Regions from separate parts of the Methylophilus luteus genome, predicted to be linked through region 3. Evidence: predicted binding sites of a transcription regulator. Region 3 holds the regulator's gene; each other region holds the start of a gene.
What was found. The regulator sigma-54, encoded in region 3, starts transcription at its own class of promoters, with help from an activator protein. The targets are predictions, from matches to a motif close to TGGCACNNTTCCTGCT.
Positions count from the first base shown of each region.

Region 1 (7,975 bases), on a different contig from region 3:
TATGCAACACTGTATTGTTAACCTGGGTGCATGTAGTGGGGGTATTTGACATGGAGATGATGTGGATCTGGTGTGGCCTGGGCCTGATTTTACTGTGCCTGGAGATGTTATCCGGCACTATGTACCTGTTGTGGCCAGGCATGGCTGCGCTGGCAATGGCCTTGCTGGCCTGGTTGTTACCTGCATTCAGTCCGGCGTGGCAGATTTTTATTTATGCGATCTTTTCGGTGCTGGCAGTCGCCATCTGGCGCAAGCGCGAAAAAACGCAGCCAACGCCACGCGTAGGGCAGGCGCAGGGTGAAGAGATAGGCCGCCAGGGCACTATAGTGCAGGCCGTCAGTCCTGCGCAGCCCGGGCTTATCCGTTTCAGCCAGGGCGTGATGGGCAGCAAGGAATGGTCAGCCGTGGCCGATGTTGAGATCGCGGTCGATCAAGCCGCCAGGATAGTGGCGGTTGAAGGCAACAGCGTACGCGTGGCACCGCTTTAACTTGCGCGCCACAAGTTTTTTCACGAGCTGCCTAGTCATATGCAGCGCAAACATTGTTAATTGAAGGAGTACACATGGAAATCAGCATCATCGTATTGATACTGGTCATTATTGCCATCGTCAAAGGTGTTCGTATCGTGCCGCAAGGTGAGGAGTGGGTGGTTGAGCGCCTGGGTAAATTTGCCGGCATCATCAGCCCCGGTTTACATGTGATCAATCCGGTATTGAGCAGGATCAGCTACAAAGTCACTACCAAGGACATTATCCTGGATATCCCCGAACAGGAAGTGATCACCCGCGATAATGCGGTGATCCTCGCTAATGCGGTGGCTTTTATCAAGGTTTCCAATATCGAACGTGCGGTGTATGGCATTGAAAACTTCAGGGAAGCGATGCGTAATATGGTGCAGACCAATCTGCGCTCTATCATAGGCGGCATGGATCTGAATCATGCCCTCACCTCGCGCGACCGCATCAAGACTGAACTGAAGATCGCCATTGCCGACGAAGCCCTCGATTGGGGCCTGACGGTGAAGAGTGTAGAGATACAGGATATCAAGCCTTCAGCCAATATGCAGCACGCCATGGAACAGCAGGCCAGTGCCGAGCGTGAGCGTGTGGCAGTGGTCACCCGTGCCGAAGGCGAGAAGCAATCGCTGATCCTGAATGCAGAAGCACGCCTGGAAGCAGCGCGTAAAGATGCAGAAGCGCAGATGGTGGCAGCCAATGCCTCAGCAGAATCGATCAAAATGATTTCGGAAGTGGTCAAAGAAAACAATACTTCAGCGACCTTTTTGCTGGGCGACCGCTATATTCAGGCCCTGCAAAAAATCAGTGGTTCTAACAACAGCAAGATCGTGGTGCTGCCTGGTGATGTGGTCAGCGCGGTGAAAAACCTTATCGGCAGCAAATAACCAGCAACTAACCACAAACTAAGCAGTCACCTGTTTAGTAGTTAGTCTGAGCGAGTGCGCGGCAAATTTTAATCAGTTTGCCGCGTTTTTTATTTCTATTGCCACCGCCCACTGCTGACGGTTGTCGCATCGCCAGCCACAACTGGCATATTTCCTGCATCTCACTGCTTAAAACAATCATTACTAGAGGGGTCGCAGTGGCAATTCGCGTGGCGCTACATCACCGCACCAGTTATACCTTTGACCGCCTGGTCAATCTTTCTCCTCACGAAGTCCGCCTGAAACCAGCCGCGCATGCGCGCACGCCAGTACTGGCCTATTCACTGACGGTGACACCAGAGCAACACTTTATCAACTGGCAGCAAGACCCTTACGGTAACTATATCGCGCGCTGTGTATTCCCCGAAATGGTGCGTGAACTCGATTTTACGGTCGATTTGGTGGCGGATATGACTGTCATCAATCCGTTTGATTTTTTTGTCGAGAAATATGCCGAGCAATATCCATTCAATTACACCGAGCAGCAGGCATTTGAACTGACTGCCTACTTGCAGCCGGATGCGCCTGGTCTGTTACTGCAAAACTGGATAGAAAAGATACGCAGCCAGGTGATTCGGCCGGGCATGGGCGTCGTTGATTTTCTGATGGATGTGAACCAGTGCCTGCAAAACGGCATAGGCTACACGGTACGCCTGGAGCCCGGTATACAAACGCCGGAAGAGACACTGCAAAAGCTGACAGGCTCCTGCCGTGATACGGCCTGGTTGCTGGTGCAGATCATGCGCCATCTGGGTCTGGCGGCACGCTTTGTGTCCGGCTACCTGATACAGCTGAAAGCCGATGTCGCCGCGCTGGATGGCCCTAGCGGCACGGATAAGGATTTCACCGATCTGCATGCCTGGACTGAGGTCTTTATACCGGGGGCGGGCTGGGTAGGGCTGGACCCGACTTCAGGCCTGATGGCGGGCGAGGGCCATATCCCGCTGGCCTGTACTGCGCTGCCGTCATCCGCCGCGCCGGTGGTGGGCTACACCGATGTGGCTGAGGTCACTTTCAAGCATGAAATGACAGTGACGCGCATCCATGAAGACCCGCGCGTGACCAAGCCTTATAGCGAGCCAGACTGGCAGGCCATACTCAAACTCGGTGACGAGGTCGACGAGCATCTGCTGGCGATGGATGTGCGGCTGACGCATGGTGGTGAGCCCACCTTTGTTTCTATTGATGATATGGATGGCGCGCAGTGGAACACGCTGGCGCTGGGCGAGCATAAACGTGAGCTGGCCGGCAAGCTGGCATTGCGCTTGAAATCGCAGCTGGCCACGAACGGCTTTTTGCATTACGGCCAGGGCAAGTGGTATCCCGGCGAGGCCTTGCCACGCTGGGCTATTAATATCTACTGGCGCCCGGATGGCAAACCGGTCTGGCACGATGCCAGCCTGTTTTCTGCTGAAGGTGTAGATGATGGCTACACGCTGGTGCAGGCACACGCATTTACCCACCACCTGGCGGATATGCTGGGTTTTCCGCAAGCCTGTGTGATCCCGGCGTATGAAGATGCGCTGGCGCTCACCCTGCAAGAGCAGCAGTTACCCGACAACCTAGACCCGCTAAAGGTGGATCTGACTGACAGCGCCGAGCGCAAGCGCCTGGCACAAGCGTTGAACCAGGGCCTGGGTACAGTGGTCGGTTTTATCATGCCGCTCAAGCCGGACGAAAAGCGCAAGGCCGGCGCCTGGCTGACCAGTAAATGGCCGTTACGCCGCGAGCGCCTCTACCTGCTGGCGGGGGATTCACCCATGGGCCTGCGCCTGCCGCTGGCATCGCTGCCGTGGCAACTGCCTGCCGATATAGAACCCGAATTTGCGCTGGACCCGTTTGCGCCAACTGCTGCCCTGGGCGAAAGCGCCGCGCCTGTCGTGCGTCTCAAACATCAGACGGCACAGCCCTCGGCGCGGGATGTGATACACACCGCCTTGTGTGTGCAGGTGCGCAAGGGCAGGTTATATGTGTTTATGCCGCCGGTCACCCGCCTGGATGACTACCTGGATCTGTTGAATGCCCTGGAGCAGACCGCCAGCGACCTGAAACTCAAATTGTGGCTGGAAGGCTACACGCCGCCACGCGATAGCCGGCTCAGGCTGCTGAGTGTGACGCCGGACCCGGGTGTGATAGAAGTGAATATCCATCCTTCGCGCAGCTGGCAGGAGCTGGTGAGCAATGTCAGCATGTTGTATGAACAGGCACGGCTATGCCGGCTGGGCACCGAGAAATTCATGCTGGATGGTCGCCACACCGGCACCGGCGGCGGCAATCATGTCACCCTGGGTGGCGAGACCGCAGCCGACAGCCCGCTGTTACGCCGTCCCGATGTGCTGCGCAGCCTGATCACCTACTGGCAGCATCATCCGGCGCTGTCCTATTTGTTCTCCGGCACTTTTATCGGCCCTACCAGCCAGGCCCCGCGCGTGGATGAGGCGCGCGACGATAACCTGTATGAACTGGCGATCGCCTTTCAGCAAATGGAGAAAGTGCTGACGCCGGGCAAGGAAAGCAAGCAGCCCTGGCTGGTGGACAGGTTGTTGCGGCACCTGCTGGTCGATCTGACCGGCAATACCCACCGCGCCGAGTTCTCCATTGATAAACTGTATTCACCCGATGGCCCGACCGGGCGGCTGGGGCTGGTAGAGTTCCGCGCGTTTGAAATGCCGCCCCATGCCAGGATGAGCCTGTTGCAAAGCCTGCTGCTGCGTGCGCTGGTGGCACGTTTCTGGAAGCAGCCTTACAGCGGCAAGCTGGTGCATTGGGGCACAGAGTTACATGACCGCTGGATGCTCCCGCAATTTATCGCGCAGGATATGGGCGATGTGGTGAATGACCTGCGTGCCGCCGGTTATGCCTTCGAGCAGCACTGGTTCGAGCCGTTTATCGAGTTCCGCTTTCCGCGCTATGGCACGGTGGCTTATCACGGCATTGAAATGGAGTTGCGGCAAGCGATAGAACCGTGGAACGTATTAGGTGAAGAAGTCTCTGCCGGGGGCACGGCGCGCTATGTGGATTCTTCGGTCGAGCGTATGCAGTTACGCGTGCGCGGCCTGACAGAGGGCCGGTATGCGGTCACCTGCAATGGCCGCCCCTTGCCGCTGCAAGCCACCGGCGTGGCAGGCGAATATGTCGCCGGGGTTCGCTTCCGCGCCTGGCACCCCTGGTCTGCCTTGCACCCCACCATAGAGGTGCAGGCGCCGCTGGTGTTCGACCTGGTCGACACCTGGAACCAGCAGTCGCTCGGTGGCTGCACCTATCATGTCGCGCACCCCGGCGGGCGCAATTACGATAGTTTCCCGGTCAATGCCAATGAAGCCGAGGCACGGCGTTTTGCGCGCTTCTGGGCGCACGGGCATACGCCTGGCAAGATAGAAGTGGTCAAGGAAGCAGCTAACCCGCGCTTTCCGTTTACGCTGGACCTGCGCTGGCAGGCCAGTTAGGAACCTAGTATGCGACAATGCCCTCTATCATTAGCAATTGAGTCTCACACTTTATAAACGGATTTTTTATATAGATCACCCGCATGCAAACAGTGCTTAACCAGCTGTATTTTTCTGACCGCTACAACGAGTTGCTGGATAGCAATGGTCAGTTGCGTCCGCACTGGCAGGCGCTGGTGGCGCAGCTGGAGTCAGAAGCGCCTAGCGCGATGCGCCAGCGGCAGGAGGCGGTGCAACGCCAGGTGCGTGACAATGGCGTGACTTATAACGTATATGCCGATACCCACGGCGTGCAGAGACCGTGGGACCTGGATGTGCTGCCGCTGATCATTGCACAGGATGAATGGCAGCATATCGCCGCTGCGGTCGCGCAACGTGCCACCCTGCTGAATAAAGTATTGCTCGATGTCTATGGCGAGCAGCACCTGCTGGCAAGCGGGCAACTGCCACCGGCGCTGGTTTACGGCCACAGTGGTTTTTTACCGACCTGTGTCGGTATCCCGCATTACGACAACATCGCCCTGCATAGTTATGCCGCCGATATTGCGCGGGCGCCCAACGGCCAGTGGTGGGTAGTGGCTGACCGCACCCAGGCCCCCACCGGTGCCGGCTACGCGCTGGAGAACCGCACCATTATCTCCGGCGCTTTCCCTGAACTGTTCCGCGACCTGAATATAGAGCGCCTGAGCGGCTTTTTTGCCAGCATGCGTGACAGCCTGGCCTACTGGGGGCATAGAGTGGCCGAGAACCAGGCGCTCACCGTGCCCGAGATCACGCCTTTGGGCGCCGGAGAGCCGCCGCTAGTGGTGATACTGACACCAGGGCCATACAACGAGACCTACCACGAACAGTCATTTCTGGCCGGTTACCTGGGTTATCCGCTGGTGCAAGGCAGCGACCTCACCGTGCGTAATGGCGTGGTCTGGTTAAAAACAGTGGCCGGGCTCAAGCCTATACATGCCATCTGGCGCCGCATTGATGACGATTATTGTGACCCGTTGGAACTGAATGCCGAATCGTTGCTGGGCGTGGCCGGTCTGGCGCAGGTGGCGCGGCTGGGCAATGTCATGATCGCCAATGCCCTGGGCTCCAATCTGCTGCAATCCGGTGCTTTGCTCGGGTTTTTACCCAAACTGTGCCAATCGCTATTGAGCGAAGAGTTACGCATGCCTTCGGTGGCTACCTGGTGGTGCGGCGAGCCAGCGGCGCTGGAATACGTGATCAATAACCTGCAATACCTGGTCATACACCCGGCTTATCCGCAGGTGCAATCGTCACCGCTGTTTGGTGAAGATTTAAGCCCTGAACAAAAACAGTCATTGATCGCCAGGTTGCGCGCGCAACCTGACCACTATATCGCGCAGGAACAACTGGATATTTCGCACGCGCCGGTGCTGGTCGACCACCAGCAAGCGCAGATCAGCTCACTGGCAGTGAGTTTAAGGGTATACGCATTTGCCACACCCAACGGTTATGCCATCATGCCTGGCGGCCTGGCACGCGTGGCCAGCGGTAAAGATGCGCGTGAAGTCACCATGCAGCGCGGCGGCACCAGTAAAGATACCTGGGTGCTGTCGCACCACAACCAGCCACCGGTCAGCTTGTTGCGTAAAACCAATTCCAGCCGTGACCTGGTGCGCGAGAACACCTATCTTTCCAGCCGCATGGCAGAAAACCTGTTCTGGTATGGCCGCTACTGTGTACGCAACCTGCAAAAAGCCATCATGCTGCGGGCGACCATACGCGCCCTGGTGGAATACACGCCTGACACCCGCGCCGGTGAGTGGGCCACCATGCAAGGCTTGTGTCAGTGGTTCGATCTGTTGCCCACCGCTAAAGACGAACAGGCGCTGGCCGCGTGGCAGGCATGGACAGATGACGATATAGCCCCTTTGCTGATAGAAGCAGTGTTCTCGCAGCAATCTGCCAGCCTGGCCACCAGCGTGCAACAGTTGTTCCAGCAGGCGTTCAATCTGCGCGAGCGTATCTCCAACGATCACTGGCGCACGGTGAATACGCTGTCGCGCCAGTTTATCACCCGTCACCCGCAGCCCAGCCTGCAGGATGCCATGGCTGCGATAGAGCTGGCGATCAATCATTTTGTCACCCTGACCGGCTTTGCCATGGACTGGATGACGCGCGACCTGGGCTGGCGTTTCATGTCGCTGGGCCGCCGCATAGAGCGTTTGCAATTCATGTGCGTGCTGCTCAGCCGCGCCTTGAACATGCCCGAGCAGAGCAACCTGGAGTGGTTGCTGCAGGTGACCAATAACCTGGTGACTTACCGCGCCCGTTACGCGGCACAGCCGGAGTGGTTGCCGGTGCTGGATCTGTTGCTGATGGATGAAAACAACCCTAACGCCATCGTGTTCCAGATCAAGGGACTGCTGAAATACCTAGAAGAAATGGACGCCCGGGACAATGCCGGCGGCATTGCCGTTGAGCTGCGCGATTGCTGGCAAGCCTTGGTGCAGCTGGATGCTGACCAGTGTTTTCATGCGGCTGACCCCACGCTGGCCGACTGGCTCAATCGCACCTATCAAGTCACGCAGTCGTTGTCAGACCGGTTGAATCTGCGCTTTTTCAGCTATACCAGTCCGCATGCGACGCCGGGCTATTAAGAGGCAAACATGCGCTATCAAGTCGAACACCGCACCATTTATAGCTATGATATCCCGGTGATACAGTCACAACAGCTGCTGCATATGATGCCGCGCGAAACGCCTTATCAGCAAAGTGTTTCTTACACCCTGGTGTGTGAGCCGCAACCGGCCGAGCAATCCCGCCGGCTGGATTTTTTTGGTAACCATAACGATTACGTGACGCTACTGACCCCGCACCAGTCATTGCAAGTCACCTCGCGTTTTCAGGTGGATGTGCTGCCACGCCCGACCATGATGGCATTCACGCAAAGCCCGTCCTGGGAACAAGTGCAGGCGACCTTGCAGTCGCAAAGCAGCCAGCATATAGAGGCCATGCGCTATCTCTATTCCACCGTCAAAGTCAAAGGCAGCGAGGCGCTGGCCGACTTTGCGCGGCACAGTTTCACTGCACAACGGCCACTGCTTGAGGCGGCCATGGCACTGAC
Region 1 covers NZ_JBHTKB010000003.1:325,075-333,049, forward strand. The annotation lists gene ACFQ1Z_RS13845 (NfeD family protein) at 15-488, shown strand; gene ACFQ1Z_RS13850 (SPFH domain-containing protein) at 563-1,402, shown strand; gene ACFQ1Z_RS13855 (transglutaminase family protein) at 1,600-4,887, shown strand; gene ACFQ1Z_RS13860 (circularly permuted type 2 ATP-grasp protein) at 4,971-7,508, shown strand; gene ACFQ1Z_RS13865 (transglutaminase family protein) at 7,518-7,975, shown strand, end outside.
Region 1: the regulator sigma-54 is predicted to act here: its motif matches at 1,546-1,561, upstream of ACFQ1Z_RS13855 (transglutaminase family protein).

Region 2 (7,975 bases), 610 kb from region 3:
TCGACTAGTAAAACTTGTGTTGCGTCGAGAGGTGAGACTATAGCAAGGAAGCTTAAGGTGTGTCAACACCAATTCGAAAATACTTACAGAGTGAAGGCGGCCAGTGACTGCTGAAAAGTAAAAGGCGCCGCTAGGTAGCGACGCCTTTTACTTTTCAGGCTTTATATAACTTTTTGCTTACTTGGCGGCACCAAATACTTTTTTCAGCAAGTTGCTGGCCTGGCCCATGGGGTCTTGCCGAATAGCCGCTTCTTCTTTTGCCACCATCAGGTAAACGCCATCCAGCGCTTTTTGCGTGACGTATTGATTGATATTGGCATTTTCTTTTTTCACCAAACCAAACTTACTGCCCATTTCTGCATACTGATTATAAGTATCTGCCAGTTTGACATTGGCAGTGGCTTTTTGCACCACCGGCAGGAATTTGGTCGCCATGTCGGCTGAGGTGGTTTTCTTGAAGTATTGTGTCGCCGCATCTTGCGGGCCAGTGAGTATACCTTTGACATCAGCCAGGCTCATTTGCTTGATCGAGTTCACCAGCAGGGTCTTCGCTTCCGGCACCGCCTGTTCTGCGGCGCGGTTCATTTTCAGTATCAGTTCATCGGCCTGATCACCCATGCCGACCAGGCGCATGCCTTTTTCGACTTTCTTCAGCGAATCCGGCAACGGGATCTTCACGTCTTTATTACCGAGGAAGCCGTCAGTGGCCCCCAGCACATCAACGGCTTTGGTCACGCCCTGATTGAGCGCCAGTTTCAGGCCATCGTTGGTTTCCTTGTCTGTCAGGCTGCTGACAGCACTGCTATTGTCAGCACTGGCGTTACCGCTGACTTTGTTGACTACATCTCCCAGGCTTTTCAGGTCCAGCGCTTGCGCATCCGTAAACAGCAAGCCTATCAGCATCACCCACGCAGTTTTTTTCATTGTTTATCTCCTAGAGAAACTGAGATCAGTGTAACGATAAATGATCTGGCAAGAAAGCACAAAAGCAAGCCCTCGCGGGCTTGCTTTGTCATGTGGGCATTGCTGTTTGCTGCAACAGTCAGGCTTTAAACTGCTCTACCTTCCAGATACGGTTGGCATATTCGCCTATGGTACGGTCACTGGAAAACTTGGCCATACGCGCCACATTCAAGATAGCCACACGCGACCAGGCTTCTTCATCCTGGTACAGGGCGGCCACTTTTTCCTGCGCCTCCACATAGGCGGCGTAGTCAGCCAGCAACAGGTAGTGATCACCTTTGTGCAACAGGGTATCGACTATGGCCTGATAACGATTCGGCTCGCCAACTGAAAAGAAGCCATTACCTATCATGTCTATCACCTGCTTCAGTTCTGGGTTGCCGTTGTAGTAATCCCACGGGTTATAGCCACTGGCCTTGATTTGCGCGACCTCAGGCGTGGTCAGGCCGAAGATAAAGATATTCTCGTCGCCGACTTCTTCCTTGATCTCTACATTGGCACCATCCAGCGTGCCTATGGTCAGCGCGCCATTCAGCGCCATCTTCATATTGCCGGTGCCGCTGGCCTCGGTGCCGGCGGTAGAGATCTGTTCGGACAGATCAGCCCCCGGGAACAGTATCTCGGCGGCGCTCACTTCATAGTTAGGATAGAAAACCACTTTCAGCTGGTCACCCACTACCGGGTCGTTGTTGATCAGGGTGGCGACATCATTGATCAAACGTATGATCTGTTTGGCCAGCCAGTAGCCTGGTGCGGCCTTACCGGCAAAGATCACCACGCGCGGCGTCTGGTTTTTTGCCTGGCCACTGCGGATACGGTTATATAAGGTGATGACATGCAGCACATTCAATAACTGACGCTTATATTCATGGATACGTTTGATCTGCACATCAAATATCGCATGCGGATTGATCGCCACGCCGGTTTTCTGCAAGATTTTATAGGCCAGGCGCTGTTTATTCGCGGCTTTCACTTCCCTGAAGGCTTTCCTGAAGGCGGCATCCTCTGCCAGTGGCTCTATCTTCTGGATCAGGCCAAGGTCTTTCTGAAAGCCTGACCCTATATGCTTGGTTAACAACTCGGTGAGCAAGGGGTTGGCCTGATTGAGCCAGCGCCGCGGTGTGATGCCGTTGGTGACATTGGTGAACTTGCCCGGATAAATCTTGTTGAAATCAGCAAACAATGTGGTGCGTAACAGCTCGCTATGCAGCGCGGCCACACCATTCACGGTATGGCTACCGACCACGGCCAGGTGAGCCATGCGCACACGGCGCCCGTGCGTCTCATCAATAATGGAGACACGGCTGAGCAAGCCGCTGTCGCCAGGGAAATGCTGGTTCACCATCTGCAGGAAACGGTGGTTGATCTCGTAAATGATTTCCAGGTGGCGTGGCAACAGCGATGAAAACAGATCGACCGACCAGGTTTCCAAGGCCTCGGGCATTAATGTGTGATTGGTGTAGGCAAATATTTGCGTGACCAGCTTCCAGGCCCTATCCCATGCAAGATGGTAATGATCCACCAGCTGATACATCATTTCTGCCACAGCGATCGCCGGATGGGTATCGTTTAGCTGGATGGCGATTTTCTGCGGTAAGGTATCCCAGTCCGGATTGTAGGTGATAAACCGGTGCAGGATATCCTGCGTAGAGGCTGACACAAAAAAGTATTGCTGCTTTAAACGTAATTCCTTACCAGATTCGGAAGCATCGTTTGGATACAGCACTTGCGAGATAGTCTCCGCCCCATGACGACCTTCGACAGACTTATCGTAATTACCCTGATTAAAAGATGCCAGATCAAACTCTTTCGCAGCTTTGGCAGACCACAGGCGCAGGTTATTCACCGTTTGCGTGCCATAGCCAGGCACCGGCACATCATAAGGCATGGCGACCACGCTCTCGGTGTCTATCCAGTGGCGCTCGGTGCCACGTTCGGTGTGCACTTGCACAACGCGGCCGTAGAACTTCACTTCGCAGGTATGCTCGGGGCGCTGCACTTCCCAGATATTCTGGTAGCGCAGCCAGTTATCCGGGTTTTCAACCTGCTGGCCGCCTTCTATGCTTTGCCTGAACATGCCATAGTCATAGCGTATGCCGTAACCGGTCGCGGGAATATCCATGGTGGCCATGGAATCCACAAAACACGCAGCCAGCCTGCCCAAACCGCCATTGCCCAGCGCAGCATCGGGTTCCATCTCGGCCACACCTTCCAGCTGCTGGCCGATTTCCTGCAGGCCGTCGCTTAGTTCCGGTGCAACGCCCAAATTCAGTGCCGCGTTTGAAAGCATGCGGCCGATCAGAAATTCCAGTGATAAATAATAGACGCGTTTGGTATTGGCATCGCGATAGGCGTCACGCGTGATCACCCAGCGGCTCATCAAATGGTCGCGCACGGTAAAGGCAGCGGTCTGGTACCAGTCGCGAGTGGTGGCCCAGGAGTCGGATTTACCCAGGGAGAATGTCAGATGGTTGCGTAAAGCTTGCGGTATCGGCAACTGCGTCAGTAAAAAATCTTCAGCGTTATGGATGGTTTCGATTTTGTTGGTCTTGCTACGTGTGGATTTGGCATTAGTGGCCATGCATCTTCCCCTGGAATGATCAATAACGGATGTGATTGTCTAACTTAAAAGCAAAAAACAAGCCTGTCGCGGCTATTGCCCTTTATGACAAAAAGCCACGGCGAAGGTGCCATGGCTTTATTATAAATTACGATAAATGTAATTTTAATGACTGAAAGCGGAAACGCACTCAGGCAATCATATAGAAAATCAGGGATTTAGCCTATAACGCCCAACCGTAAGCAACACCCAGGGAATTCTGGTTCATCCGTAAATCAGCTTCTCCTCCAAAAAATTGAGGGGGAATCGAGTTACTCCCGCGCACTTTGTTTTCAAAGGCATGTGCGAAGAAGAATGAAAGCTCAGATTTGTTCGGCAAAGTATAGGTTGCGCCTAATGTAAGGTGATCCTGCACCACAGCAGGCGCCAGAATATTAAGCAGGGTTTCGCTGCTGCGCACCGGCTGCGAGCTGTGATTGTAGCCAGCACGCAACGTTAATGTATCGCTGTAAGCGTATTATGCCCCGACCTTGAAGACTGTCACGTCTCGCCAACCAAACCCTGGGCCTTTAGATGATCCAAGCGCATTACCTGCAAACAAATTGCTCACTGACAAATTACCAATCGAATCCACATCAGAATATAGGATGCGTTGTGCATCTGCAGCCAGCGTTAAGGATGGAGAAGTTTTAATCGCGATACCGATACCGTAGTTTGCAGGAATATCAATATCGCCACCTTCTGCAAACAGGCCTTTATATTTATCAAACTTGCTGGCATAAGTTTTAGTTTGATAAGTGGCACCCAAAGTCACGGCATCACTCACCTGGCCAACCCAGCCGAAACGCAAGCCAGCGCCATAAGAGTTGTCGTGCCCGTTATTGGTCACATTGCCGACAGAAGTAGTAGAGAGCGCATTATCAAAGTTCTGCAAACCCTTGGCCTCAAAACGCTGGTAGGCCAGATTCAGTGACACGCCCAACACATGCTGTTCATTCACGCGCCAGGTCGCGGTCGGCGCTACCACCACCTGCAGGTAATCGATGCCGACCCGGCTGCCAGTGTTGTTGAAATAAGGGATACCGTCTTTGTAATCGGTGTTCATGCCGCCATTGCCGTAAACGCTCACGCCCAGGGTGATGCGCTCATTGATCACCCGGTTGTAGCCAAACTCAGGGATAAAAAAGTGTTCGCTATCATTGCCATCATAACGGCCATCCAGCGCCCCGCTGCCCCCGGCAGTATTGCTGAGACGTACATCGCGGTCTGGTTTGAACCAGGTCACACCAAAATCGATACGGTCGCCAACGATGCCCAAACCAGCCGGATTGGTAGCCGCCGCCAGTGCATCCTGCGGCAGAGCAATGCCGACACCGCCCAGGCCCAGGCCCTTGACGCCGTAGCCGTGGGCAAAGTAACCATCGGTTGCCCAGGCCTGCCCAGCCATTATAGATAACAGCCACGGCAACAGTTTTACAGTAGTGCGCATATCCAACCCCTTAAACGTTGTTGAGGCCTTTAATCTACCAAGCTTACTTAATACCTAAAAAGAATTTTGAATTATATTGATATAACGGTTAAAAATATAAAGCCCGCTTGCGCGGGCTTTATATCAAAAGCAGATAGGGCTGCTTATTTGATCGAACTTACAGGATCAGGCTGTTGATACGTTTTACAAAGCTGGCCGGGTCTTCGAGCTGACCGCCTTCTGCCAGCAAGGCCTGGTCAAACAGCACATGCGCATAATCGGCGAATTTCGCATCATCGGTTTCAGCCTGCAGTTTTTCCACCAGCCGGTGCGCCGGGTTCACTTCCAGGATAGGTTTGCTCTCAGGTGCCTGCTGACCTGCCGCCTTGAGGATACGTGCCAGATTACCGGAAAGATCATGCTCGCCCGCCACCAGGCAAGCCGGGGAATCGGTCAACCTGTGCGTCACTTTCACTTCTTTCACGGCATCACCCAATGCCGTCTTGAGACGCTCCACCAGGCCCTTGGCGTTTTCTTCCACCTGCTTTTGCGCTTCTTTATCGGCTTCGTCTTCCAGCTTGCCTAAATCCAGATCGCCTTTGGCGATGGATTGCAATTTCTTGCCTTCAAACTCGGTCAGGCTGCCCAGCAACCATTCGTCCACCTTGTCAGACAGCAGCAATACTTCTATGCCTTTTTTGCGGAAGATCTCCAGATGTGGTGAATTCTTGGCAGCGGCAAAAGTATCGGCTGTGATGTAGTAGATCACTTCCTGCTCGGGTTTAAAGCGGGCGATGTAGTCTTTGAGCGACACGTTTTGCGTATCGTTATCGGCATGGGTAGAAGCAAAGCGCAGCAAGCCGGCGATCTTGTCTTTATTGGCGAAGTCTTCACCCGGGCCTTCTTTCAGCACACGGCCGAACTCGTTCCAGAACTTGCTATATTCTTCCGCTTTGTTTTCGGCGATGTCTTCCAGCAAGCTGAGTACTTTTTTCACAGAACCGTTTTTAATCGCTTCCACATCGCGGCTGTCCTGCAGGATCTCACGTGACACATTGAGTGGCAAGTCGGCAGAATCGATCACCCCGCGCACAAAACGCAGATATTGTGGCATCAGCTTTTCTGCTTCTTCCATAATAAATACACGCTTCACGTATAGCTTGATGCCCTGGCGACGCTCTCTGTCATACAGATCGAACGGCGCCCTGCTCGGCACATACAGCAGCGAGATATATTCCTGCTTGCCCTCTACGCGGCTGTGCGTATAAGCCAGCGGGTTCTCATGGTCGTGCGACACATGCTTGTAAAACTCGTTGTACTCTTGTTCACTGATATCACTCTTGCTGCGCGCCCACAAGGCAGAAGCGGTATTGATGGTTTCGTCTTCATCGGTAGCCACCATCTGGCCGCCCTCGCCATTCTCGCCATCTTTCCATTCAGACTTTTTCATCACGATAGGCAAGGTGATATGGTCAGAATATTTGCGGACTATGGTTTTCAGTTTCCAGTCATTCAGAAACTCATCTTCAGCTTCGCGCAGATGCAGGATCACCTCGGTACCGCGCTCCGCTTTTTCGGTAGTCTCTATGGTGAAATCGCCTTCACCGCCTGATTCCCACTTGATCGCTTCTTTCTCACCTGCACGTCGGGTGATCAGCGTGACCTTGTCGGCGATGATAAAGCTGGAATAGAAACCGACGCCGAACTGGCCGATCAGGTTGGCATCCTTGGCCTGGTCACCGGTCAGGTTCTGGAAGAACTCTTTGGTGCCAGATTTGGCAATGGTACCGATGTTATTGATCACTTCTTCGCGGCGCATGCCTATGCCATTGTCAGAAATGGTCACTGTGCGCGCCTGTTTATCAAACGAGATCCTGATGCGAAGCTCACTGTCATTCTCATACAGGCTGTCATTTGAGATAGCCTCAAAGCGCAATTTATCCGCCGCATCAGACGCGTTAGAGATCAACTCACGCAACACGATCTCTTTATTGCTATACAGCGAATGTATCATCAACTGTAGTAATTGCTTAACCTCGGCCTGAAAGCCCATGGTTTGTTTAGATGGCGATTCTGCTGTCGCTGTCGTCATAACGGTTTCTCCAAATAACGGGTGTTAAACACAAAAATTTCTGCATAGATGGGGAAAACAAAACCGTATTTCAAGAGGGGGAATGACAGTTGCAGCTAATCACGCAACTAACCCATGATTAAAACACAACATTGCGCACGTCATTGGCCTATCAAGCCACGGCTTCATCGCGCTGCTCGCCGATTAAAAAAGCGGCGCTCAGCACACTTCTTGCTAGCTATTTACTGAACAGGCTTTGTTAAGTAATGAGGAGTGGATGATGAATATTTTTCACACTTTAATTGAGCAAATGCAAGTCATGCAACTGCCCCTGACCGCAGTGACACTGACAGCGGTGCCGCGCGCGGACACACCCTTGCTACTGATGCTGCACTGGCATGGCTTTCGCAAGCAACCCGTGGCGGCATTACCCATGCTAAAACCAATACTGCAACCGGTGCCAGGCTCAGCCTTGCAGATCAATGACCGCTGGCGTCAGCCGGAAATGGTAGAAGAAGCCGTACTGGATGCCGCCTGGCAATTAGGCGCCTGGGATGTGCAACGCGAAGAACACCGGGCATGCACTTATATCGGGGCAACAGATCAAGAGGCTTTGGCCTGCAAACAAGCGTTTGGCAAATATGATGAAGAGCTGGAAAACGAGCTATTAGTCAGTGAAGCACCCGACCGCGATGAGATGTTGCAACTGGGTGCCAAAGTCGGCTATATACGCTGGCAGTTCAGGCCGGTGAATGGCGGTGTCTGGCAATCGACTGCTGAGGATGATACCTTGCTGGAGGATGGGCGGAGGATCCCGCCGTGTCCGATCAGGCCACTGGCGTTGAAAGGCGGGAAGATGAGTACAACGGCGTTTAGGCTGGGGCAGGTGAATCGGATTATTTTGTTGAAATAA
Region 2 covers NZ_JBHTKB010000002.1:609,161-617,135, reverse strand. The annotation lists gene ACFQ1Z_RS12370 (DUF4197 domain-containing protein) at 178-924, opposite strand; gene ACFQ1Z_RS12365 (glycogen/starch/alpha-glucan phosphorylase) at 1,043-3,544, opposite strand; gene ACFQ1Z_RS12360 (hypothetical protein) at 3,747-4,016, opposite strand; gene ACFQ1Z_RS12355 (OmpP1/FadL family transporter) at 4,041-5,012, opposite strand; gene htpG (molecular chaperone HtpG) at 5,170-7,083, opposite strand; gene ACFQ1Z_RS12345 (diguanylate cyclase) at 7,340-7,975, shown strand.
Region 2: the regulator sigma-54 is predicted to act here: its motif matches at 3,594-3,609, upstream of ACFQ1Z_RS12365 (glycogen/starch/alpha-glucan phosphorylase).

Region 3 (7,975 bases):
AGCTTGGCGGGTAGCATGAGTTATCAGAAGGCGATAGAGCAGAGTGATTTGGAGAGTGTGACGGCACAGGTGCATTTGAGGTGGGATATGTAGGATTAGGGGCTAGGGGCTGGGGAGTAGGGTGACGTTCTAATTGGTATTTCTCTGGATGATTTAACCGTTCTTTTTCGCCCCTCGGCGAGTGTCTTTTCTTTGCGTGCCCAAAGAAAAGACACCAAAAGAAAGGGCACCCTAGCATCCGCTTGTTTCCTGCGTTGCTCGTCAACGTGGGCGTCCAACGAAACTCGCCCTAGCGGCTTGCACAGTGCGCAAGCCACCGCGGAACTCGAACAGACGCTGGCCGAAAACTCCCACGCTGCCTGCGCTACTCGGCGCGTCAGATAGGGGACCCGGGAAAGGCACTACGCGGTTATTTAGGTGGGTCTTTCTCGCATCGTATCCCGCTCAACCAGCGTAACAAATCAAAACCAAAAACAAATACACGGTTGCTAAGCGGCTCGCTGCTTTTGGTGGTTCACTAATGGGCCATCGTGGTGGTGTTGACTTCGGGCCCCTATCTGACGCGCCGAGTAGCGGAGTCAAAATAAGGAGAAAGGGAGCGACTGTCTGAGTTCCGCGGTGGCCTGCGCAGTGTGCAGGCCGCTAGGGCGAGTTTCGCGACCGCTTATTTTGACGAGCAACGCAGGAAACAAGCGGATGCTAGGGTGCATTTCTTTTGGTTACGTTTTCTTTGTGCAAGCAAAGAAAAGTAACTCGCCTAGAGGCGAAAAAGAACGCTGAAACAGAGCGCAAAACTATCCAAACAAATACCGATTCTATGGCAATGGTTGCGCGGGAATAAATATGAAAAACCCCAGCTTCACTAAGGGCGTGTGTTTTTCCGGGCCCCTATCTGACGCGCCGAGTAGCGGAATCAAAATAAGGAGGAAGGGAGCGACTGTCTGAGCTCCGCAACAAGCCACAGTGTGTGTGGCTTGTCAGGGCGAGTTTCGCGACCGCTTATGCCTAAGTCCGGCAAAGCAACGGACGAAAGTCCTGAGGTGAGCAACGCAGGAAACAAGCGGATGCTAGGGTGCATTTCTTTTGGTTACGTTTTCTTTGTGCAAGCAAAGAAAAGTAACTCGCCTAGAGGCGAAAGAAAATGGTGAATCAGATCACTAAACCACCCAAAGAAATACCTAACTACAACTCCAGTAAGTGCATCACTCGCGCTGCACGGTCCGCACAGGTTGCGCTAGCCAAGTTGCGCACTCCTCAATGCCGAGGATAACACCGGCTATGCAGTGGCGTGATGCTGGGAAATTAAAGCGATTTGCGCAGATTAGCTGGCGGTATGCTCAATGACTCACGGTATTTGGCAATGGTACGCCGTGCCACCACTATGCCCTGTTGCGCCAGGGTATCGGTGATCTGGTTGTCAGAAAGCGGTTTTTTCTCGTTCTCTTCTGCCACCATTTGCTTGATCAGTGCGCGTATGGCGGTTGCCGAGCAGGAACCGCCAGCATCGGTAGCGACTGAGCTGCCAAAGAAGTATTTAAGCTCATAAACTCCGCGTGGAGTGAGCATGTACTTGTGGGTGGTGACGCGCGAAACAGTACTTTCATGCAGGTCTAACTCTTCGGCGATCTCACGCAGCACCAACGGTCGCATGGCGATATCGCCGTGCTCAAAGAAGTTACGCTGCCGGTCTACAATGGCTTGTGATACGCGCAATATGGTCGAGAAGCGTTGCTGGATATTCTTGATCATCCATTTGGCTTCCTGCATCTGGCTTTGCAGGTACTGGCCCGAGCTTTCACGGTTACGTTTGAGGATGTCGGCATACATCTGGTTGATGCGCAGTTTGGGGATCACGCCGTCGTTGAGGGTTGCTACCCAGATACCTTTGATCTTTTTCACCACCACATCGTGCTGGATAAAATGGTCATGGCTAAAGTTGGAGAACTCGCTGCCCGGCCGCGGGTTTTGCTGGCGTATCAGTTGCTGCGCGCCTTTGAGTGAGGCTTCATCGCAACTGAGCTGTTTGCGCAGCTTGATAAAATCTTTATTGGCCAGCAACGCCAGATGGTCTTTCACCAGCGCGATCGCAATTTTCAGGTAGGGCGTGCTGGCCGGCAGGGCCTGCAGTTGCAGCAACAGGCATTCGCGCAGGTCACGCGCACCTATGCCTATGGGGTCCAGGTTCTGGATCAGCTTGAGCGCTGTTTCCAGTTCCAGCAGGTCGACTTCTAGTTCCAGCGGCAGGTTGTCTACCACTTCCTGCAAGTCTTGCTCCAGGTAGCCGTCGTCATTGATGCTGTCCAGCAGCAGTTTGACCAGGCTCATGTCGCGGTGCGACAGGTGCGCCAGCTGTATCTGGTCTATCAGGTGCTCACGCAGGCTGATGCTGCTGGCGTCCTGGCGTGAAAAATCGCCGTCTTCATCGTCGGTATTGTTGCGGCCTGCCTCATCCCAGTTGCTGGTGCTGCCAAACTCGCCGTAATCGTCTTCAAACTCCGGCGGCGTGAATTCTTCATTCAGGTTGGGCAGTTCGCCTTCATTGCCGCTGAGGTCATCGCGCAACTCTTCGCGCAAGGTGTCGGCCGGCGAGGGGATATCCTGTTGGGTGGCGACATCAAATGAGCTGGCGTCTTCGACTTCTGCCTGTGCCGCTAACGGGGCGTCTGGCGTGTTGTCTTCAAACTCGCCTTCTTCATTATTGTCGGCCATCTCGAGCAAAGGGTTCTCCTGCAAGATGGCTTCCAGCTCCTGGCTCAGTTCCAGCGTCGACAGTTGCAACAGGCGGATAGACTGCTGCAGCTGCGGCGTCAGTGCCAGGTTTTGCGACATGCGTAATTGCAGGTTTTGCTTCATAAGGACTTACAGCCTAAAATTTTTGCCCAGATAGACTTCACGCACACCCTCATTCTGAATGATCTCATCGGGGGTGCCGGCCGCAAACACTGCGCCTTCGTTGACGATATAGGCGCGGTCACAGATATCCAGCGTTTCACGCACGTTGTGGTCTGTGATCAGGATGCCGATATTCTGGCTGCTCAGGTAACGGATGATTTTCTGGATCTCTATCACCGCGATCGGGTCTATGCCGGCGAACGGTTCATCCAGCAAAATAAATTTCGGGTCGGTGGCCAGGCAACGGGCGATCTCTACCCGGCGACGTTCACCGCCGGACAAGCTGACCGCCTGGCTGTTGCGTATGTGCTGGATATGCAACTGGTCCAGCAATGACTCCAGTTTGGCTTCACGCTCTTCTGCGGTATAAGGGCGGGTTTCCAGGATAGACAGTATGTTATCGGTCACCGTCATCTTGCGGAAAATAGAGGCTTCTTGCGGCAGGTAGGCCAGGCCCATGCGCGCCCGTTCATGCATGGGGGCGTGGCTGACGTCGGTGCCGTTCAGGGTGATATGGCCGTCGTCTAGGGCGACCAGGCCGACTATCATGTAAAAGCTGGTGGTTTTGCCTGCCCCGTTCGGGCCCAGCAAGCCTATGACTTCGCCGCTATGTAGTTCCAGCGTCGTGTTTCTGACCACGGTGCGACCCTGGTAAGCTTTTTTTAAATGGCTGACGCTTAAATGGCTATTGTCTGGTGAAGCAGTGGTTTGCATATTGCCAGTCTTTACTGAGGTTCTTTCTTGGTTTCGTTGCTGGTGCCGCTGGCTGCCGGTTCAGGCCTGATCTGTAACGAGCGGTTCATGCGCAACCCTTGCTGTGCATTGGCCTTGTTATCTATGACCGGTGGCGTGGTTTTACTCTTGGGCTGAATGATCGCCTTGACCCGGCTGTTGGCAGTGCCGTTAGGGTTGGCTTTGGTGCCACCTATCACTTCGGCATATTCCGCATTGGCGTCATAGCTGATGTAATCACCGGTGACTATGTCTTCGCCACGTTTGACCCAGGCATTGGTATACAGTTGCACTTTATCCATGCGGCCGTTGTATTCAATGCGCTGGCCACTGCCTTGCATCCACTCGTTCTTGCCGGTGCGCTTTTGCTTGAAAGTGGTCGGCGTAGCCGGGCTGCCTATGCAGGTGCTATGCTGAAAACCGTCCTGGTCTTCGCGCACTATCATTTTGTCAGCCTTGATTTGCAGCGTGCCCTGGTTAAGGATGACGTTGCCGGTGTAGGTGCTGATCTTTTTCGCATCGTTGACGCTCACGGTGTCGGCTTCGAGCTCTATCGGTTGTTCACGGTCAGACTCTTCGGCCCTGACGGTGTTTGACCACTGCAACAGCGTAGCCAGTAGCAGGCAGGTCACATAAAATAATTGCTTGTGCGTTTTCAACTCATCTCTCCAGGAATCATCTATCCTTGATTATTGACCTGTGTCAGGCCTGGTTTTTTTGCTGCTGCGGGCCGGTTTTTTCGGTTTGCCAGCCTGGGCGGCAGGCGCTGCATTCACTGCCACCGGCGCGCGTTCATAATGTACATGCACCCGGTTGAATAATTGCATGGTTTCGGATTTTTTATCAAAGCGCATGCCAGTGCCTGTGACCACGCTACCCGGCTGCTGCAGTATAGTCACTGGCAGATCGGTGTAAGCGATATCCGTGTCCGGTTCAACAAACAACTGTTCTGTCTTTAGTTGCATTTCGCCTTTTTCGGCGGTGGCCTGGCGCACTACTTTCACCTGCTTTACAAACTCCACCAGTTTACCATTGCCGGATATTTTGCCGCGCTGGCCATAAATCTGGGTGTAAGGCATGTTCTCGCCAAACTGGGTGAAGCGCGGCCGGTCCAGTTCAGTGTAATCGCTGTCAGGATAATGGCGCATTTGCGAGGCGGCCAGTACATATTTGATACGGCCACTGGCGTCGGTACGCGTGCTGACAAAATTATAAAGCATGTAATCTGGCGCATGCCGGCTGACGCCAGTCATGCGCGAGGCTTCCTCCTGCACCGTCTGGTTGATCCAGAAGGTCAGCAAAGCCAGAAACACCATCAGGCTGATCGGTAGCAGAATCGGATATTTAAGCATAGATACAGACCCCGGCTAGCCTAAACCACTTTCGCTTTCAGCAAGTCATGCATATTGAATGCCCCTGCCAATTGCCGCTGCTCGTTCACCACCAGAAAACCGTTGATGCGGTGTTGTTCCATCAGGCTGATCGCTTCAACAGCCATCTGCTGCGTACCCAGCAACTTGGGTTGCCGGCTCATGACGCTGGTGATAGGCGCCTGATGATCGGTCAGGCCTTGCACGAACAAACGGCGTATATCACCGTCAGTAAACACGCCCACCGGCTGCTGTTCTGCATCGACAATGGCAGTAAAACCCATGCCCTTGCTGGAGATCTCTTGTATGGCTTGCTGCAGCGTGGCGTTTTCTTTCACGCTGGGGATTGCATCGCCGCTACGCATCACATCTTTGACCCTGACCAGTAAGCGCCGCCCCAGGCTGCCGCCGGGGTGGGAGTGGGCAAAGTCTTCTGCGGTGAATTCACGCAGTTCCAGCACGCATAAGGCCAGTGCGTCACCCAGAGCTAATGCAGCAGTGGTGCTGGCGGTAGGGGCCAGGCCCAGCGGACAGGCTTCATGGCTGACTGCTGCACTCAAATGCACTTGCGATTCACGCGATAAAGTCGAATCTGTGCTGCCGGTGATGCTTAAAATTCGCGCACCCAGACGGCGTATCGAAGGCAATATGTTAATGATCTCATCGCTCTCGCCGGAGTTAGAAAGCGCGATCACCACATCTTCAGCCGTGATCATGCCGAGGTCACCGTGGCTGGCTTCAGCGGCATGCATAAAAAAAGCCGGGGTGCCGGTGCTGGCAAAGGTGGCGGCGATCTTGCCGCCGATATGGCCGGATTTGCCCACGCCAGTCACCACTACGCGGCCACGGCAGGCAACGATCATATGCACAGCAGCTTCAAACGCAGCACCCAGGCGTCCGGCCAGCTGGCGGATCTCGTCTGCTTCGTGCAATAACACATTGCGCGCTTTTTCCACGATGTCAGAACTTTCAGCAAGTTTGACACCTGATTTTGCTATACTCATGGTCGCTAAGTATAGCAAGTGACCGCCCCGGCAAGAAAGCAAAACGCAGCTTTTTTAATGATTTTTTAATATCAGGCACATTTTTTGCATTAAACAAAGATTTGTGGCAGCATAATCAGGCTGAAACAATTCTGTTTCATCATAAGATCATCAGACCACGCGAGCTGTAATCACTACCGGTAGCGCAGCGTGGTCTTAATTAATTGCTTTAGAATTTTTGCATGTTTGACTCCCTAATCCATTTACTCTTGTTGCTCACCAGTTCGGTATTCGCCGTCGGTTTATTCCGCATATTGGGCATGCCTGCCATTCTGGCTTATTTCATGATAGGCATAGTCTTGGGCCCGCACGCATTGGGCCTGATACAGGATGAAGAAACCGGTCGCCAGGTGGCCGAGTTCGGCATTGTGTTCCTGATGTTTAGCATAGGCCTGGAATTCAGCCTGCCCAAGCTTTACGCCATGCGCAAGACCCTGTTCGGCTTAGGCGGCGGGCAAGTGATCCTGACGCTGCTGGTCAGCCTGGTGCTAGGAAAAATGGCCGGCCTGAGCCTGACCACCGCCTTTATTATCGGCGCTGCGCTGACCATGTCGTCAACTGCTATTGTTTCCAAGATACTGATGGAACGCGTGGACCTTAACTCCCGCCACGGCCGCCTGAGCATAGGTGTGCTGCTGTTCCAGGACCTGGCGGTCATCCCTATCCTGGTGCTGATCCAGACTCTGGGTGCGCACAGCAATAACTGGCTGGATGTGCTGGGTCTGACCCTGCTGAAATCGTCAGTGCTGTTATTCCTGTTATTCAAGTTTGGCAAAAACATCCTCAACTTCTGGTTTGAGTTGGTTGCCAAACAACGCTCGCGTGAACTGTTTGTATTAAACGTGCTGATGGTGACCTTGCTGATGTCTGCAGCCACCAATTTTGCCGGTTTGTCCTATGCGCTGGGTGCGTTTGTCGCCGGCATGCTGATCTCTGAGACCAAATACCGCTACCAGGTGGAATCAGATATCGCGCCTTTCCGCGATATCCTGCTCGGCCTGTTCTTTATCAGTGTCGGCATGCTGCTCGATGTCAGGGTGATCCTGGATAATGCAATGCTGGTGGTGCTGTTGCTGGCCTTATACCTGCTGTTCAAAATGGGGCTGATCGCGGCGCTGACCAAGTTTTACGGTTTTGAGATGGGTGTGGGTGTGCGTACCGGCATCATCCTCGGCCAGGCCGGCGAGTTCACTTTTGTGGTGCTGGCCCTGGGCTTGCAGACGCGTTTGATCGATGGCGATGCCTTGCAACTGGTGTTGTCGGTCGCCGTGCTTTCCATGCTGGTGGCGCCGTTTATCATTCAATACAATGGCCGCATCGCACGTTACCTGGTGAAAAGCTATACCCGCAATAGCATTAAAGGCGTAGACACCATACAGGAGCACAGCCAGGAGCTGAAGGACCACGTCATTATTTGCGGTTATGGCCGTAGCGGCCAGTACCTGGGCCGTTTCCTGCGTGAAGAGAATATCCCCTATGTCGCGCTTGATATGGATGCCAGCCGCGTGCAGGAAGCAGCCTCAGCGGGTGAGAATGTGATTTATGGTGACGCCAGCAGGCGCTCGGTGATGGAAGCCGCCGGACTGGCGCGTGCCAAAGCCGTCATCATCAGCTATGCCGAAACGCGTGGCACCATGAAAGTACTGGATGTGATCAAAGAACGGCATCCCAACCTGCCGGTGATCGTGCGCACCCATGATGACAGCGAGATGGATGAGTTGCGCGCCGCCGGTGCGCACGAAGTCGTGCCAGAGATACTGGAAGGTAGCCTGATGCTGGCTTCACACGCACTGGTCACCCTGGGCGTGCCGTTGAACCGCGTGGTCAAGCGTATCCGCCTGTTCCGCGAAGAGCGCTACAAAATGTTCAAGGGTTATTTCCGCGGCGTCAGCGACGCAGATGCTTCTACCGCTTCATTGCCGCAATTGCATTCAGTGG
Region 3 covers NZ_JBHTKB010000002.1:161-8,135, forward strand. The annotation lists partial or broken gene ACFQ1Z_RS09495 (hypothetical protein) at 1-93, shown strand, start outside; gene ACFQ1Z_RS09500 (RNA polymerase factor sigma-54) at 1,303-2,853, opposite strand; gene lptB (LPS export ABC transporter ATP-binding protein) at 2,860-3,606, opposite strand; gene lptA (lipopolysaccharide transport periplasmic protein LptA) at 3,618-4,283, opposite strand; gene lptC (LPS export ABC transporter periplasmic protein LptC) at 4,314-4,976, opposite strand; gene ACFQ1Z_RS09520 (KpsF/GutQ family sugar-phosphate isomerase) at 4,997-5,998, opposite strand; gene ACFQ1Z_RS09525 (cation:proton antiporter) at 6,220-7,975, shown strand, end outside.

Region 4 (7,975 bases), on a different contig from region 3:
GAGATTGTGGCTGGCGGTCAAGCGGTAGTAATGCTGCCATTGCGCTTCAGATGCGTACAATCTGATAGAGGTGAGCATCAGGAACTGGAATGCGAACACTTGTGCGATCGAGCTATCGACACGCGCGATCTGCCGGATGATGGCGTAGATCTCGGGCCAGCTGCCGCCCAAGCCGCCATAGGCCTCGGGGATCAATAATTTTAATAATCCGCTATCGCGCACTGCCTGCCGCTGCTCGTAGGGAGTGCCACCGGCAATGTCGCGCTCTACCGCTGACTTGGCCAGGTAGGCGGATAACTGATCAGCCAATTGTTGCGGAGTGCCACTGAAATCAACGCCGTGTATATGAGCATGTTTGGATTGTGAATCAACTGCGAGTTTCATACGCTCCCCTAAGCGGCATGTTTGACAGGTTTGGCTGCACCAAATGGGCCTGTCATATTGGTGTTGATACTGACTTCATCATCATTTTTTCTGGCCAGCGGCAGCAGCGGAAACAACAATTCAGCAACGCGATAAGATTCCTCCAGATGCGGGTAGCCCGAGAAGATAAAATAATCTATGCCCAGCGCCTGGTACTCCTTGATCCGGTCAGCGACTTGCTGCGGGTCGCCCACCAGCGCAGTGCCTGCCCCGCCACGTACCAGGCCGACGCCGGCCCAAAGGTTGGGGGCGACTTCCAGCTTATCGCGCCTGCCGTGGTGCAATTCTGTCATGCGTTTTTGTGCCACCGAATCAAAATTGGCGACCGCAGCCTGCGCCGCGGCGATGGTTTCATCGGTGACATGCGAGATCAGTTCTTCAGCAGCCTGCCAGGCCTGCTCGCTTGTTTCACGCACGATGACATGCAGCCGGATGCCGAAGCGTATGCTGCGCCCTTGTTTTGCTGCAGCCTCTCTGATCACTCTGACCTTTTCAGCGACGGCAGCCGGTGGCTCACCCCAGGTCAGATGCACATCAATATGTTTGCTGCTAAGCGCGATGGCAGCGTCTGAAGCACCGCCTATAAACAGGGGCGGATAAGGTTTTTGCAGGCTACCGGTAGGCAGGCTGGCGCCTTTCACCTGCAGATGCTCACCTTCAAAGTCCACCACAGCTTCAGATAACACCGAACGCCAGATGGATAAAAATTCCTCGGCTTCGGCATAACGGTCATCATGGGTTAAAAAACTGCCTTCAGCCTGCTGCTCGGCAGGGTCGCCGCCAGCCACGACGTTGATCAGCAAACGGCCACCAGAGATGCGGTCCAGCGTGGATGCCATTCTGGCTGACACCACCGGCGAGATAAAGCCAGGGCGGGTAGCCACCAGGAACTTGAGCTGCCTGGTTTCGTTGATCAATGCCGATGAAATGACCCAGGCGTCTTCGCACGATCTGCCAGAAGGTACAAGTACGCCGCCATAACCCAGGCGGTCTGCGGCCTGGGCGATCTGTTTGAGATAAGAGAGTGTTGCCGGCCTGGCACCTTGCGTGGTGCCCAGGTAGCGCTGGTCACCGTGGGTAGGCAAAAACCAGAATATTTCCATGATATGAGTTTCCTTTTATTCATGCTGCATACATAAGTAGCCCTAGTGCAAAGACCATGCCATAAATAAAATTAAACAAATTCATAGACTTACAACTGCTCTAAGCAGAGTTGCTGTTTAATCAGCATAATCACACCCCCTGCTGCTGTATCAGCAGCATTGTTGCTGATAAACCAGCATGGCCATGCAGCTTGCCTAAGCCTGGCAATCTGAAAACATACGCAAGCATTAGGCAAACACTTACTCAAGCCACTGATTTTATTCAACTAAACATGAATTACTGCGTGTGCGCCAGGTAACTGATAGGCATTTTCAGAGTTGGCACAAAACATGCTGAATCATCAGCATATGTAACAAGCTGGATATAACTTTTGAATATAAATCATTTTTCATTCATTCCGCCGGTGCACCTTAATGAAGGCCTAGGTGCGCTAGAGGTGGCCAGACAACTGGCTGATTCTTTTGCCCTGACCGCGGTAGAGAGGGATCATCGCGGCGGCACACCTAAAGTGGAGCGTGATGCCATACGCAACAGCGGTTTACTGTCACTGATCATCCCCAGCGAGTATGGCGGCCATGGCTCCAGCTGGCAGGAAACCCTGGCCGTGGTGCGTGAGTTCGCAAAAGTGGATAGCTCTATCGCACACGTGTATGGTTTCCAGCATTTGATGCTGGCGACTGTGCGTTTATTCTCCAGGCCGGACCAATGGCAGCGCTGGTATGAGCAGACCGCGCAACTCAACTGGTTCTGGGGCAATGCCCTGAACCCGTTAGACGAGCGCACCATTTCTAAAAGCTATGCTCACTGGCACGAGTTTTCCGGGAAAAAAAGTTTTTGCTCGGGCGCACTCGATTCAGAGATGCTAATCGCATCAGCGAATCGCAAGACTGATGGCGAGCTGGTGATCGCGGCTATCCCTACGCTACGTACCGGCATCAGCATCATGGATGACTGGGACAATATCGGTCAGCGTCAAACTGACAGCGGTACAGTCAATTTTGAAAAAGTGCGGGTAGAAGACAATGAGCTGCTCACTGAGCCAGGCCCATTGAGTAATCCCTTTGCATGCCTGCGGCCATTGATCGCCCAGCTGATACTGACCAATATCTATCTAGGCATAGCGGAAGGTGCCTTTAACGATGCACAAAACTACACCCTGCATGAAGCCAGGCCTTGGAAGAATTCAAATGTGGCCCTGACCAGCCAGGACCCTTACATCCTCGGCCATTATGGCGAGTTCTGGGTGGGCCTGGAGGCAACGCGCGCATTGAGCGACCTGGCAGCAGAAAAGCTGGATACCGCCTGGGCAAAAGGTCTGGCTCTGACCGAAGAAGAACGGGGCCTGCTGGCCACCAGTATCAGCACGGCAAAAGTGCTGGCCACACGCACCGGGCTGGACATCACCAGCCGCATGTTTGAAGTGGCAGGCTCTAGAGCCACCCATGCCGGCCTGCGCCTGGATAGACATTGGCGTAACCTGAGAACGCACACCCTGCATGATCCATTAGATTACAAAATCAAGGAGCTGGGAGAATGGGCGCTGAATGGCAGCTTCCCTAAACCTACTTTTTACTCATGAATATTATGGAAAAATTTATTGATAATCTGGAACAGTCTCATGATGTGCAATACCGCGAGAGTGACAAAAAGCTGCTGACGCTGCCGAATTCGCGTGCCTTGACCACATCGATACGGGCAACGGCGCAGGTGTTCGAAGACCCCAAGTCTATCGCCCTGCTCAGCCGTATCAATCAGATTGCACCCAGCGATGCTAACGTGCTGATCATAGGCGAAACCGGTACCGGCAAAGAACTGATCGCGCGCCATGTGCATGAGTTAAGCAACCGCAAGGGCAAGCCATTCGTGGCGGTCAACTGCGGGGCTTTCTCAGACACCCTGGTGGAGAGCGAATTATTCGGGCATGAAAAAGGGGCTTTTACTGGCGCTTTTGTCGCCAAAGCCGGCTGGTTTGAAGCAGCGAATGGCGGCACGCTGTTTTTAGACGAGATCGGCGATCTGCCGCTCAGCATACAAGTCAAACTGCTGCGTGTGTTGCAGGAGCGTGAAGTCGTCAGGCTGGGTTCACGCAAGGCGACCCCTATCGATGTGCGCCTAGTCGCAGCGACCAACGTCAGGCTGGAAGAGGCGGTACAGGCAGGTAACTTCCGCGAAGACCTGTTCTACAGGCTCAGGGTCGCGCACCTGGAATTACCGACGCTGAGAAATCGCCCTGGCGATATCCTGCCGCTGGCCGAGTACTTTGTCGGTGAGTATACGCGCCGCCTGGGCTATGCAGAGATCAGGCTGGATGACTCGGCAAAGCAGAAGTTATTGCAGCACACCTGGCCAGGCAATATCCGTGAACTGGAAAATGTGATCCATCATTCGCTACTGATCTGCAGAAACAATCTGGTGCGTAGTGATGACCTGCATTTGTCATCCATACAACTGCACAGGCAAAAATCGGAACAGCAGTTGCAACACCATGCCGAGACTGATGTACTCAAAGAAGCATTTGACCAGTTGTTTGAATCTGGCAAAGACGACCTCTATACCTATTTTGAAGATGCTTTCGTCAAAGCGGCCTATGACCATTGCCATCAGAATCAGGTACAGACTGCAAAACTACTGGGGGTCAGCAGAAATGTAGTGCGGGCAAAACTGATCAAGATGGGAGCGATCAATGCGCTTAGATGACCTGAAACCAGCCAGCGCCCCGGCCAGTATCAGCTTAACCGCCACTTCAAGATTACCCACCCGCTATGGTGAATATGTATTGCACGTTTTTCAGGATCATCAGGCCGGGGTCGAACATATCGCGTTAGTGCTGGGAGAGATAACAAACAGCAGCAACGTATTGACCAGAGTGCACTCGGAGTGCCTGACTGGTGACATCTTCTCTTCGCAGCGCTGCGATTGTGGGGAGCAGCTTGCAGCTGCACAATCGCTTATTCATGCAGCGCAACAAGGCGTGATCATCTACTTGCGCGGCCATGAAGGCAGAGGCATAGGGATCACCAGCAAAATACTGGCCTATGGCTTGCAAGACCAAGGTCTGGACACGGTCGAAGCAAATATAGCATTGAATCTGCCAGTCGATAGCAGGCAATACCATGCCGCCGCGGAGATATTAAAACAACTCAAAGTAGTGTCTATCCGGCTATTAACCAACAACCCGGATAAGGTATCTGCGCTGTTAAGCAGCAAGGTCGTGATAGATAGCATACTGCCTATACAAACATCGCCTAATGCGTTCAATCAGGCCTATCTGCAAACCAAGAAGTTGAAATTAGGGCATGCACTCTCACTCTGCTAGCAAAGCCTATCTACCGGCAAAGGCCAGCGCAGCACAATAAAAAACGCCGCAAATTGCGGCGTTTTTTTGCGAACTATATAAGCGCTCAGATCAAACTGATACCTTATTTAGCCAGATAAGGGATGGTGCCGGCAACATCAGTATCATCTATGAGCTGGAAACGGCTTTCGGTGCCATCTTGCCTGGCTTTGGAGTAAGGCGCATATTCCGGATCATTGGCAAACGCTAATGCTGCTTCTTTGTTAGGAAACTGAATCAAAGCGATCAAGGTGTTTTGCAGTGGTTTACCCTCCAGCACATCAATATTGGCACTGCGACTCAAATATTTTCCACCATGCTTTTCAGCAATGATGTGCACATGCTTGGCATATTCAGGCACCCATTCATCATTTTTAATTAATACATCTGCGATTAGAAATGCTGCCATGTTTAACTCCTTTTATAGAAAAACGTTACGCTTTATTGGCTAAGAACAAGACTGGTTTTTTGACGAATGTAGCAAGTGTTGTGGTAAACCTTCAACTTCCGCTGACTATCTGTGTACTTGCAGCGGGATAAGATGCACAAGTCAGGCCATATCTTGGCCTGCATGGCTGTTGGCGTCAAGTGGGCCAGGAAAAACACCCTGGAAGTAACAGTCTGGCAAACCTGTGGCAGCAGATGCAGTCATGCATACCACAGGTCGCCAGTTCTATTAGGCTGCGGCAGACACCGGCAGCGGATAATTGACCAGCATCAGGCGTTCGTAGCATTCAAGCAGTTTTTTCGCCTGCGCCTCGCTGGACCATACCTGCTCCACATAGCGCTTGCCTTGCTTGCCTACGCGTTCACGCAGTTGGTGATCTATCAGCAGGGTTTGAACCTGCTCGGCAAAATGCAGCTCGTCATCCTGTGCGATCAATGCGCCCTGCTCCTGACGCAGTATGGAGGCAGTGCCCAGTTCGGCAATGGCGACCACCGGTGTTTCCTGTGCCATGGCTTCCAGCAATACCAGGCCTTGCGTCTCGCTCTTGGAGGCGAACACAAAGATATCCGCGGCGCGGTAAGCGGCATTCAGGCCGACCGCACGATCGAGATAGCCGAGGAACATCACATTCTGCTGCAGGCCGTTATCACGCGTCATTTTCTTCAGCATGGCTTCGGCCGGGCCTTCGCCGGTGATCACCAGCAACACTTCAGGATGATCCTGTATCACCAGTGACAGCATTTCCAGCAGAAACTGGATATTTTTTTCATGCGCGACCCGGCCGACAAACATCAACAATGGCCGCTGTTCAGCAATCGCGTATTTCTGTCTGAAAGCCAGCCCGTCACCGGGCACAAAGCGTGAAGCATCCAGCCCGGTAGGGATCACCGCCACCGGCGTGGTCACGCCGTATTGCTGCAGCACATCGCGCATCTGGGCAGAAGGTGACACCACGGTATCTACCTGCTGGCATTGCTTGCGCGACACCCATTGCGCGATACTGACTGCCAGTTTGCGTGGCACCCATGGCAGGTAGTGATGCATATAATCTTCAAAAAAGGTGTGGTAGGTTTCTACCACCGGCACCTGCAGTTTTTTGGCGATCTTGAGCCCGGCATAATGCGCCACAAATGGCGTGTGTATATGCACCAGGTCATAATCACCAGGGTGCAGGCTATCGATATAAGCCACCAGCGCTGACCATTTCATCAGGTAATCTTCTGGGTCGAACACGATCTTGCGGGCGGCGATACGCGTGATCCATCTTTCATCTGCACTCAGCCTGGCCTCATCCGCACTCGGCTTGCTCTCTATGGCCTGGGCATATTGCGGCGCGATCAGGTGCACGCTATGGCCTTCGCTGCGCAGGCTTTCGGCAAACGTGCGTATGCTGGTAGAAACGCCGTTCACACGCGGGAAATACACATCTGAAATCATTAATATTTTCATGCTGATTCTGTCCAAAGCTATGCTTAAGCTGGCTCCCAGTTAACAAATCTCACATAGTTTAACAATGGCAAATGATGCTTTTATGACAAAAACTGCTTTCATATCAACGTCATACAACCGTCATTGATCTGTCATCTGGCGGGCGCAGAGTGCGCACATGCAAAAGCGACATTTTCGATATCTACTGCTCCTGCTGTTACTGATCGCCATGCCCGGCGAAGCACACGCCTGGGGCCTGTACTCACATGTCGCTTATACCCATAGCTGGATGCAGACCTTGCCACTGCTACCTTTGCCGTGGCTGGGCGTGGTGCGCCGCTACCCTACCCTGGTGCTGGCGGGTGCTTGCCTGCCCGACCTGGCGGTGGTGTCGCGCACCTTCAATCACAGCCATGGCTGGGGCATAGGTCAGCAACTGCTGCAGACGCGCAATGACAGGCAGTTGGCTCTGGGCATAGGCTATAACCTGCATTTACTCACCGATGTGGTCGCCCACCAGCATTTTGTACCCACGTTTGAGGCCAAGTGGCAGCATGACAGCCTGCTCACGCATGCCGCAGCCGAGTGGGCCATGGATGCTTACCTGCAAAGCACAGACTTTCCCTCGCCGTCTAAACTGTTGCGCATACACCGCAAAACCATAGTGGAGACCCTGACGCAAACCATGCAGTGTGAGGCAGACATTGTGGAAAAAGCGGTGTCCAGGCTGGCCACTGCCGACCAGGCCTTGCGCCTGTCGCGTATCCCGCAATATCTGTTGCGCCGCTACGGCAGGCTGGATAGCGAGTTTGAACACAAACTGGGCTATTACCGCGACCAGGTCAGCCTGGCATTACAGGATCTGCCGCAACTGCTGAACGGGGCTTTCCCCTCCTTGCATGCAGAGCATGTCAATCTGGGCATGGAACAACTGGATGACTGGCGCCGTAAATGCCTGCAAGATGCCAGGCTGCGCCCTACCCGCGCCATCAGCGCGTTTGAGCATTACCAGCACCAGTGGTTCAACCAGCCTGACAGCTAGCCGCATCTACCGCAAGCTGGCAGGCAGAGACGCAGTTGCCTGAACAGGCTTTAGCCGCAAATAACTTAGACTGACTTGAATATATGGCTGGGCTATCTATAGCTGGATTTGAATCCAAGCCTGGACTTGAATATAGGCCTGCTGGCACCATCTAATGAATATCGATCCCGCCACCCCACCGCCACACGCCCCATGC
Region 4 covers NZ_JBHTKB010000001.1:1,281,247-1,289,221, forward strand. The annotation lists gene ACFQ1Z_RS05830 (acyl-CoA dehydrogenase family protein) at 1-384, opposite strand, end outside; gene ssuD (FMNH2-dependent alkanesulfonate monooxygenase) at 393-1,526, opposite strand; gene ACFQ1Z_RS05840 (acyl-CoA dehydrogenase family protein) at 1,898-3,106, shown strand; gene ACFQ1Z_RS05845 (sigma-54 interaction domain-containing protein) at 3,112-4,224, shown strand; gene ribA (GTP cyclohydrolase II) at 4,211-4,843, shown strand; gene ACFQ1Z_RS05855 (DUF1330 domain-containing protein) at 4,947-5,270, opposite strand; gene ACFQ1Z_RS05860 (glycosyltransferase) at 5,538-6,758, opposite strand; gene ACFQ1Z_RS05865 (zinc dependent phospholipase C family protein) at 6,916-7,779, shown strand; gene ACFQ1Z_RS05870 (metallophosphoesterase) at 7,888-7,975, shown strand, end outside.
Region 4: the regulator sigma-54 is predicted to act here: its motif matches at 1,573-1,588, upstream of ssuD (FMNH2-dependent alkanesulfonate monooxygenase).